DNA from 2 places in the Paenibacillus sp. FSL R7-0302 genome. Region 2 is predicted to be linked to the other one. Evidence: riboswitches for the same ligand, from Rfam matches in the RefSeq annotation. Region 2 holds a riboswitch; the other holds the start of a gene.

Region 1 (4,398 bases), 4.1 Mb from region 2:
AATAGCTGAACGGCAGGTTGGGATTCGTACCGCCCTGCATCAGAATTTCGGTTCCGTTCACGCTCATGGTCTCAGCAATCTTCTGATAGATTGTCTCATCGGGAAGCACATAGCCTTCCTCCGAACCGGGTCTGCGGTAGAAGGCGCAGAAGCGGCAATAGACATCACATACATTGGTGTAGTTAATGTTGCGGCCGATAACGAATGTCGTTATCGGCTCCGGGTGCCAGCGCTTCATAATAATATCTGCGGCAGCGCCCATTTTCTCAATTTCATTGCTCTCGAACAATGTGACCGTATCTTCCAACTGAAGACGTTCACCTTTCAGTGCCTTATCCAGTATAAGATCGACTGCACTCACTGTTGACGGCCTCCTCTTCATCTATGAAGTCTATGAGATAAATACAATTTGAAATAAAAATAGTCCGTTCTCCCATCGTATCACAATCGGCTGTTCTTGAAAAATGTTTCGCAGCGCAGGACGGATAATTTCCCTTGTCCCATACAAAATTAAACAGCAGCGCCCGAAGGCACTGCTGCTTGTACGTTCTGCGAATCTCGCATGCCGGGCCAGGCCCGCTGCACCGCCTTATTCCAGCTCGCTCCGGGCGGCCTCCAGAGCCTGTCCCAGATCAGCGATCAGATCATCTACATGCTCTATGCCGACAGAGAAGCGCAGCAGCCGGTCATCCACACCGACCGCATCGCGGATTTCAGCCGGAATATCGGCGTGGGTCTGTATCGCCGGATAGGTCATCAGCGATTCAACACCGCCCAGACTCTCGGCGAAGGCGATCAGCCGGATATGGCGGAGCAGCGGCTCCACATAGCTGGCCTCTTTTACCTTGAAGGAGAAGATTCCCGTGTTGCCGGAGGACTGGCGGTTCTGGATGGCATAGCCCGGATGATCAGGCAGGCCCGGGTGGAAGACCTCGGCAATCGTCGGATGCTCCTGCAGATAACGGGCAATAGCCAGAGCGTTGCTCTCATGCCGCTCCATGCGCAGCGCGAGGGTCTTCATACCCTTCATCAGCTGGTAGCTGTCATTCGGCGCGAGAACCGCTCCCAGGGAGTTATGCAGGACAGCCATTTCAGCCGACAATTCTGCTCCCTTGGTCACGATCAGACCCGCCAGCACATCGTTATGCCCGCCCAGGTACTTAGTCGCACTGTGAACCACGATATCTGCTCCAAGCTCCAGCGGGCGCTGGAAGAACGGAGTCAGCAGCGTATTGTCTACAATCGTGAGCAGCCCGTGACGGCGGGCCCAGGTACATACGGCTTCGACATCCGTTATCATCATCAGCGGGTTGGTCGGCGTCTCAATGAATACAACCTTCGTGCCCGGCTGGCGGGCCGCTTCCAGTCCATCCAGATCATTCGTATCTACATAGGAGGCGCTGATGCCGTATTTGGAGAGAATCCGTTCCAGCAGCCGGTAAGTACCGCCGTACAAGTCCAGCGATACAATGAGATGGTCCCCTTGTCCAAACAAGGTGAACACCGTAGTCAGTGCAGCCATACCGGAAGCGCAGGCGAAGCCGGCATCTCCGGATTCCAGGGCCGCTGCCGCTTCTTCGAGGACAGAGCGGGTAGGATTTTTGGTGCGGATGTAGTCAAAGCCTGTACTCTGCCCAAGTCTAGGGTGACGGAAAGCCGTCGCATGATAAATCGGGTAATTAATGGCCCCGGTGGCGGGGTCCTCCATCGAACCAATCTGTGCCAGTCTGCTCTCAATTCTCAGTTTCTCATCCATCTCCATTGCCTCCTGATTAATTACTTCTATTAAGAATAAGTCAACCTCTCAGATAAATGCCCCGATATCGTAAGGAGTCTCCTGGTATACATAGTAATTGAGCCAATTAGCGAATAATAAGTTGGCATGGGCGCGCCAGACTGCTGGTGGAGTACGCGTCGGATCATCCTTGGGATAATAGTGCTTCGGCAGGGCAACCTCCATCCCCTTGGCGATATCCCGGTCATACTCCCATTTCAGCGAGAAGGGATCATATTCCGAATGTCCGGTGACAAAAATCTGCTTCCCGTCATGCGTAGCCACCAGGTACACCCCGGCTTCCTCGGATTCTGCCAGAATCTGCAGCTCCGGGTTCTGCTCAATATCTTCACGGGAGACGTCGGTATGGCGGGAATGCGGAACATGGAACACTTCATCGAAGCCGCGCAGCAGCTTGACATTATTATGGCTCATTGTATGCGGAAACACTCCGAAGCATTTGTCCGGCAGACTCACCTTGCGCACGCCGAAGTGATGGTACAGTCCTGCCTGTGCCGCCCAACAGATGTGCATGGTCGAGGTTACATTCTGCTTGCTCCACTCAAAAATCACTTTCAGCTCCTCCCAGTAGTTCACATCCTCGAACTCCAGCTGTTCTACGGGAGCGCCTGTTACAATCAAGCCGTCGAACCGGCGGTGGCTGATCTCATCAAAGGTTTTGTAAAAGCTCTTCAAATGCTCAGCCGAAGTATTCTTCGACGTATGAGAGCTGGGATGAAGCAGAACAACATCCACCTGAAGCGGGGAATTCCCGATAAGGCGCAGCAGCTGGGTCTCAGTAGTTTCTTTGGTAGGCATCAGATTCAGGATGGCGATCCGCAGAGGACGGATATCCTGATGGAAGGCCTGGCTTTCATCCATTACAAAAATATTCTCACCGGATAACACTTCTTTGGCCGGCAGGCTGTCGGGAATTTTGATAGGCATTGCTGTTCACTCCTTAACTGAAATGGGGTTCCACTTGGTGGTTCAACCTGAGGCAGGGTAGCGAAAAAAGACCTTTCCCGGGCGAGAAAGGTCATATCATGCAGTCATATGCGCCTCTCTCATCTGCCAGAGAACTTCCGCCGGACGAATAACGCCCTGCAAAGCTTCCGCAAGAATTAGCACCGTGCGTTCACACGCCGGTTGCCGGGTTTCATCGGGCTAGTCCCTCCACCTGCTCTTGATAAGATTTAGCTGTATTCAGTTGAATAACCTTAAGCATCTGAACGATGCTTTTTCTTAAATTTCACTTTAAATCATGAACCTCCTTTTCGTCAAGTCCATACAATGCTGAAGGGGCCTTATAACAGAAAACAATTTCTCTTGTAAGAGCCATATCCCGGCGTTATACTAGACAAGTGTTTCAAACCCAAAAACGGCGAAAAGAAGAGGTGAGAGAACAATGGAAGGCGACCCGGGCTCGCGAATAAGCGTGCAGAATGAACAACCACACAGGATTAACATCAGCTTGCCGGCGGCGGGAGCCCTTTTTCTTCATGCTCTCGGACCGTCTTTTGGCCTTCATCCATGATTGTACCACCGGCCAAGCTGATTTTTTCCGTGTGCTGAAATTAGCATACCCCTGGAGAAGACCAGGGACATAAGGAGTGAATCAGATGAAAATCCGGCTGGTGAATGCAGGGGTTTTTACGCCTATTGACAATATTGAAGAAACTTTAACCGCCCCTGCCGAGGGGTTCTACTGGATTGATGCGGATGTGGAGGACCTTGTAGAGCTTCAGCCTATATACGGCCTGCATGATCTGGCTGTGGAAGACTGTCTGAGTGAAGAGGATCAGCGTCCGAAGCTGGAGATTTATGAGAGTCATTATTTCATCGTGGTGAACAGCATCCGGTTCGATGATGAGGAAATCTTCCTCCGTGCGCTCAACGTATTCCTTGGCAGACATTATATTATTACCGTTACGAAGCAGAAGATCCATGAGCTGCGTGTCCTGAAGCCCGTACTGTGGGAGCAGGAGGTCAGTACGCCTGACCGCTTCCTGTATCTGCTGATCGACCTCGTTGTCGACAACTTCTTCTCGGTCGGTGACCGGATTGAAGCGCGGATCGAGAAGCTCGAGGAAGACATCCTCATGCATACCAAGAAATCGCATCTGAGCGAGATCATCGGTCTGCGCAGTGAGATTCTCTGGCTGAAGAAGATGCTCGGCCCGCAGAAGGAAGTTATCAACACGCTCAACAAAAAGGATCTTCGCCTGATCGACGATCAGCTGCAGAAGTATTTCAGCGATATCTATGAGAATGCGGTCAAGATCTCTGAGACCTTCGAAACATACCGCGATCTCATGGGCAACTTGCGCGAAGCTTATCAGTCCAGTATTGCGAACCGCGCCAATGAAATCATGCGTGTATTTACGGCAATTACCACTATATTCATGCCGCTGACCGTGATTACCGGGATCTACGGCATGAACTTTGACAATATCCCGGAGATCCACACCGAGTACGGCTACTATGGCGTCATTGCCGTCATGGTGACGCTAGGCTGCGGAATGCTCATTATCTTCCGTAAAAAGGAGTGGCTATGAAGCAGAGCGGACGAATACGAAGGACGAAGGCACCGTATACCCGGCTACCGGGACTCGGAGAGCCTT
Region 2 (4,398 bases):
ATAATCTGTGAATTCTTTGATCTCCAGCTTAATGCCTTGGGCTTCAAGCAGTGGGGCAATTGCTTTGAGGATCTCCGCATGCGGTACAGGAGAAGCACCAATCACCAGGGTTACCGGGTCCGCAGCAGGCTCTGTAGTCGGCTCTGCAGCAGCCGCTTCTGTAGGTGCCGTTGTGGCAGCAGAATTCGTGGTGTTATTCGCCTTGTTGTTTCCGCAAGCGGCAAGCACCAATATCAAGGTCAGGCTGAAGAATGTAAGCAGTACTTTTTTCATCTGTAAATCCCCCTCTAATCCATATGGTTTATTGAATAAGGCTATATGTGGACGTACCTTATTTCCGTGTAAAATGTCTTACCAGCCGGTCACCGGCCATTTGCAGCAGCTGCACCAGAATCACCATCAGCGCTACCGAGATAATCATGACTTCCTTCTCATAGCGGTAATATCCGTAGCGGATCGCCAGGTCACCCAGGCCGCCGCCGCCGATCATGCCGGACATTGCGGTATACGAGACAAGGGTCACAACAGTAATGGTTACACCGGCAAGCAGACCCGGACGAGCCTCGGGCAGCAGCACGCGCATCACGATCTGCCCGGTGGACGCTCCCATGCCCTGCGCCGCTTCAATAATTCCCCGGTCAACCTCCCGCAGTGCCGTCTCTACCAGTCTGGCGAAGAAAGGCGCCGCGCCGATCACCAGTGCCGGAATCGTTCCAAGCACACCAATCGAAGTGCCCATAATGGCCTTGCTGAACGGAATCAGGGCAACCATCAGAATGATAAAAGGAACCGAACGCAGGATATTCACAACGAAGGATAATACCGAGTAAACCACCCTGATAATAACGTTATTCGACTTGCCCCATAAATATAACACAATTCCAAGCGGTAAACCAAGGATTATTGTAAATATTCCTGAAATTGCGATCATTTTGAGTGTAGCAATCGTAGCTTCCAGCATTTCTTCCCAATTGATTGTGCTAAAGTCCATTACAAAATCACCTCCACATCAAGACCTTGCGCTATGAGCTCAGTGAGCGTGGCTTCAACCGCACCCTCAGGTCCTTCGAACCGGACGATCAGCTGACCGTAAGGAACATCCTTGATTGTAGAGATGGTGCCATGGAGAATGGCGAAGTGAACCCCGGTTCCCTGAACCACCTGTGAGAGCGTCGACCCGTAAGTCTTTTGCCCGAGAAAAGTGATTTTGACCGACTTCGTGTAACCCGGCTGCACAGCATCAATCGCCTGCCGGAGCGGTCCGTCCGACTGGGTCTCACTGCGGATGAATTCTTTGGTCACCTCATGCTTCGGCTTCAGAAAGACCTCGGCCACTTCACCCTGCTCCACAATACCACCGCCATGGATCACGGCAACACGGTCACAAATGCTCTGAATGACATGCATTTCATGGGTGATCAGCACGATGGTCAGATGGAATCTGCGGTTGATATCCATCAGCAGGCGCAGTATGGAGTCTGTCGTCTGCGGATCAAGCGCCGAGGTCGCCTCATCGCATAACAGAACGTCCGGATCACTCGCCAGTGCCCGGGCGATTCCGACACGCTGCTTCTGTCCGCCGGATAACTGGGCCGGGTACTTATTCCAGTGCTCCTCCAACCCTACCAGGGCGAGCAGATCCTTAACCTTTTGTTCAATCTCGTTCCTTCCGGCTCCGATCAGCCGCAGCGGAAAGGCGATATTATCATATACTGTAGCCGATGAGAGCAGATTGAAATGCTGAAAAATCATCCCGATCTTGCGCCGCTGCTCCTGCAGTTGTCCCTGGCTGAGCGCTGTCAGCTCGACACCGTCCACCCACACCTCGCCCGCAGTCGGACGCTCCAGCAGATTAATGCAGCGGATCAGCGTGCTTTTGCCGGCCCCGGAGTGACCGATCACCCCGAAGATTTCACCCTTCTTAATCGACAGGCTCAGCGCAGAGAGTGCAGTTGCCTGCTTACTGCCCTTGCCATACACCTTGGTTATATCCTTCAATTCTATCAACCGCTGCGTCCCCCTTCTGTATTAACTTCCATCATTGCAATAAAAAAGACCCCCTACGATCCATGCAGATCGCAAGAGGCCCTGTGTGTATAATGACAATGCCTTCTCATCTGCCAAATACCCCTTAACCGGCGGCATTGTAGGAATTAGCACCATGACATTTGGATGCAGCTTAAGGCTGTATTCAAACCGGTTGCCGGGCTTCATCGGGCCTATCCCTCCGCCGCTCTCGATAAGATAATAGTATGAAGTTATATATTCCGTATCCTGTCAGAACTTAATGTATGCCTAAGTATATTCAGTTTCGAGTTTTTTGTCAAAGGTAAGTTTTTACGGACGGACATGCCCGGATTTCGGGCCTGGGGCCGCTTTGTTCTTGTGCCATTGTTCATTCCCGTACCTGTATGCGGCGGCCAGGGATTGGCATACCATCTCCAGGCTCTGCTTCAAATCCTCCAGGTGGCTGTCGAGATCCTCCAGACGAATCTTGTCATGCAATCCCTGGTGACGCTGCCAGAGGTCGTCGGTCATCTCCGCGTTCATGTAATGGATCTCAGCGTTGCGCCGCTTGCGCAGATTCTCCACCGGCTCCCGGTAGGAATTCCTGATTCGCTCCAGCTCATCCGCCAGCGGATGATGCGCATGCAGCAACTGAAATTGCCTCAGCACCGTGAAATAGGAGAAATGCGTCTTCACCTTGCCTGTATTGAGATTGTACAGATTATTCAGCACCGTGCCCAGCTTGTCCAGCAATGAGAAGACACGGATGAAGCCATCCTTGTAGAAATACACATATCTGGCGTACTCCCCCTGCTCCGTGGACGACATGTCGTCCATATAACCGGCTATCACTGACTTCCGGAAAAAGGCGGCTGCGAACCAGCTCTGCTCCAGCTCATCCAGAGAGGAGATTAGGCCGCGTGTCCAGATTTCCAGCTTGCGGTATTCATGGTCATGGTCTTCATGCGCCGCCATCTCCTTGCGCAGCACGGAGGCAGCCTTCGCCATGGACTCCATAGCTTCAGCCAGCACACCGCTGTTCACGCGGGGCGGCTCTCCAAGTAACGTCCGCAGCATATTTTGACCCTCCTTAAGTTCACTTCTACGCTAGAGGAAAATAACGGTTCCAGTTGCGGCCTACCCGCTTCGCAATATCCTCATTCGGAGCCAGCTCCTCCGGGTATCCCGGCTTCATCCGGGCATCTATAATAATCGGCAGCGTATAGCTGACGCTGCCCCGGTGTACCCCGGCCGCCGAATAGATATCATCTGCCGGATTGAAGCGGGTGAATACGGTCCACAGGAATGAGGTCTGCGTGCTTACCGCCTCTTCCGCCCGATCGACCAGCACAATCAGCGGCCAAGCGGTCTCCCTCTCCTTGAAGGCAGCCACCAGTCGCTCCGGCAGCTCCGGGTCCTCTTCATAGGATGCACCGGAAACGGCTAAACATCCTCCGCAATAAGGCACAGCGGCGGTGATTGATGGAAGCAGACCCTCTGTATAGGTCCTTGGCAGCTGACGGACCGGGCTGCCGATGCCCGCCATCACCGCCTTACTGCCATGATTCAGCTTACGTCCGGTATAATCCAGTGTATCCATGGAGGTATTGGCAAAGATCGTCAGATCCGATTGCGGATTGAAGCGCTCAAGCACCGTTTCCAGCAGCTTGGGGAAATCGGTAAGCTCCACCTGCACATTAGTCAGCAGCAGGAATTTGGTTAAGGAGAGCTGACCTTCCCCTAAGATACGAAACGCTGGCACCATATACTCGCGCGGATAGCTCTCCCTCACGACCGCTGAGGTCAGTGAATGCGAACCGGATTCGGAGTAGGACCACAGCGCTTTGACCGAAGGGATCAGCAGAGGATAGGCTGGAGCGAGCAGCCGCTGCAAATAATCCTTCAGATAATAATCCTCCTGGCGCGGCTTGCCGGTAATGGTCGCCGGGTAGATGGCATCCTTGCGGTGCCACATCCGCTGAACATGCATGACCGGGAAATCATGCTGCATGGAATAGTAGCCGGACTGGCTGCCGTACGGCCCTTCCGCTCTCCGCTCCAGCGGAGACACGCGCCCCCGGATGGAGAATTCCGCCTCGGCCGGAATCCGGTGCCCGCCCAAGGGGTCCTGCACCATAGGAAGCTTGCCGCCCAGCAGCAGCGAGGCCAGCAGCAGCTCCGGAATCCGTTCCGGGACCGGAGCCACTGCCGCCGCAATCAGCGCCGGCGGCCCGCCGATGAAGACAGACACCGGCAGGGTCTCGCCGAGATGCTCTGCCTGTGAGTGATGGAAGCCGCCGCCCTTATGAATCTGCCAGTGAATAGCTGTGGTGCTGTCGTCATACACCTGAATCCGGTACAATCCGAGATTATGATCCTTGGGGTTGGTGA

Evidence for each region. Region 2 has a riboswitch for S-adenosylmethionine ahead of MKY96_RS02155 (methionine ABC transporter ATP-binding protein). Riboswitches for the same ligand answer to the same signal wherever they lie in the genome.
Region 1: another riboswitch for S-adenosylmethionine. It lies ahead of metA (homoserine O-acetyltransferase MetA); the one in region 2 lies ahead of MKY96_RS02155 (methionine ABC transporter ATP-binding protein).

Annotation. Positions count from the first base shown of each region.
Region 1 covers NZ_JBBOWB010000001.1:4,535,922-4,540,319, forward strand. The annotation lists gene mqnC (cyclic dehypoxanthinyl futalosine synthase) at 1-361, opposite strand, end outside; gene MKY96_RS19645 (aminotransferase class I/II-fold pyridoxal phosphate-dependent enzyme) at 590-1,756, opposite strand; gene metA (homoserine O-acetyltransferase MetA) at 1,805-2,722, opposite strand; SAM riboswitch class I at 2,839-2,970, opposite strand; gene corA (magnesium/cobalt transporter CorA) at 3,397-4,332, shown strand.
Region 2 covers NZ_JBBOWB010000001.1:482,553-486,950, reverse strand. The annotation lists gene MKY96_RS02165 (MetQ/NlpA family ABC transporter substrate-binding protein) at 1-273, opposite strand, end outside; gene MKY96_RS02160 (methionine ABC transporter permease) at 332-991, opposite strand; gene MKY96_RS02155 (methionine ABC transporter ATP-binding protein) at 991-2,007, opposite strand; SAM riboswitch class I at 2,111-2,246, opposite strand; gene MKY96_RS02150 (Cthe_2314 family HEPN domain-containing protein) at 2,338-3,084, opposite strand; gene MKY96_RS02145 (UbiD family decarboxylase) at 3,110-4,398, opposite strand, start outside.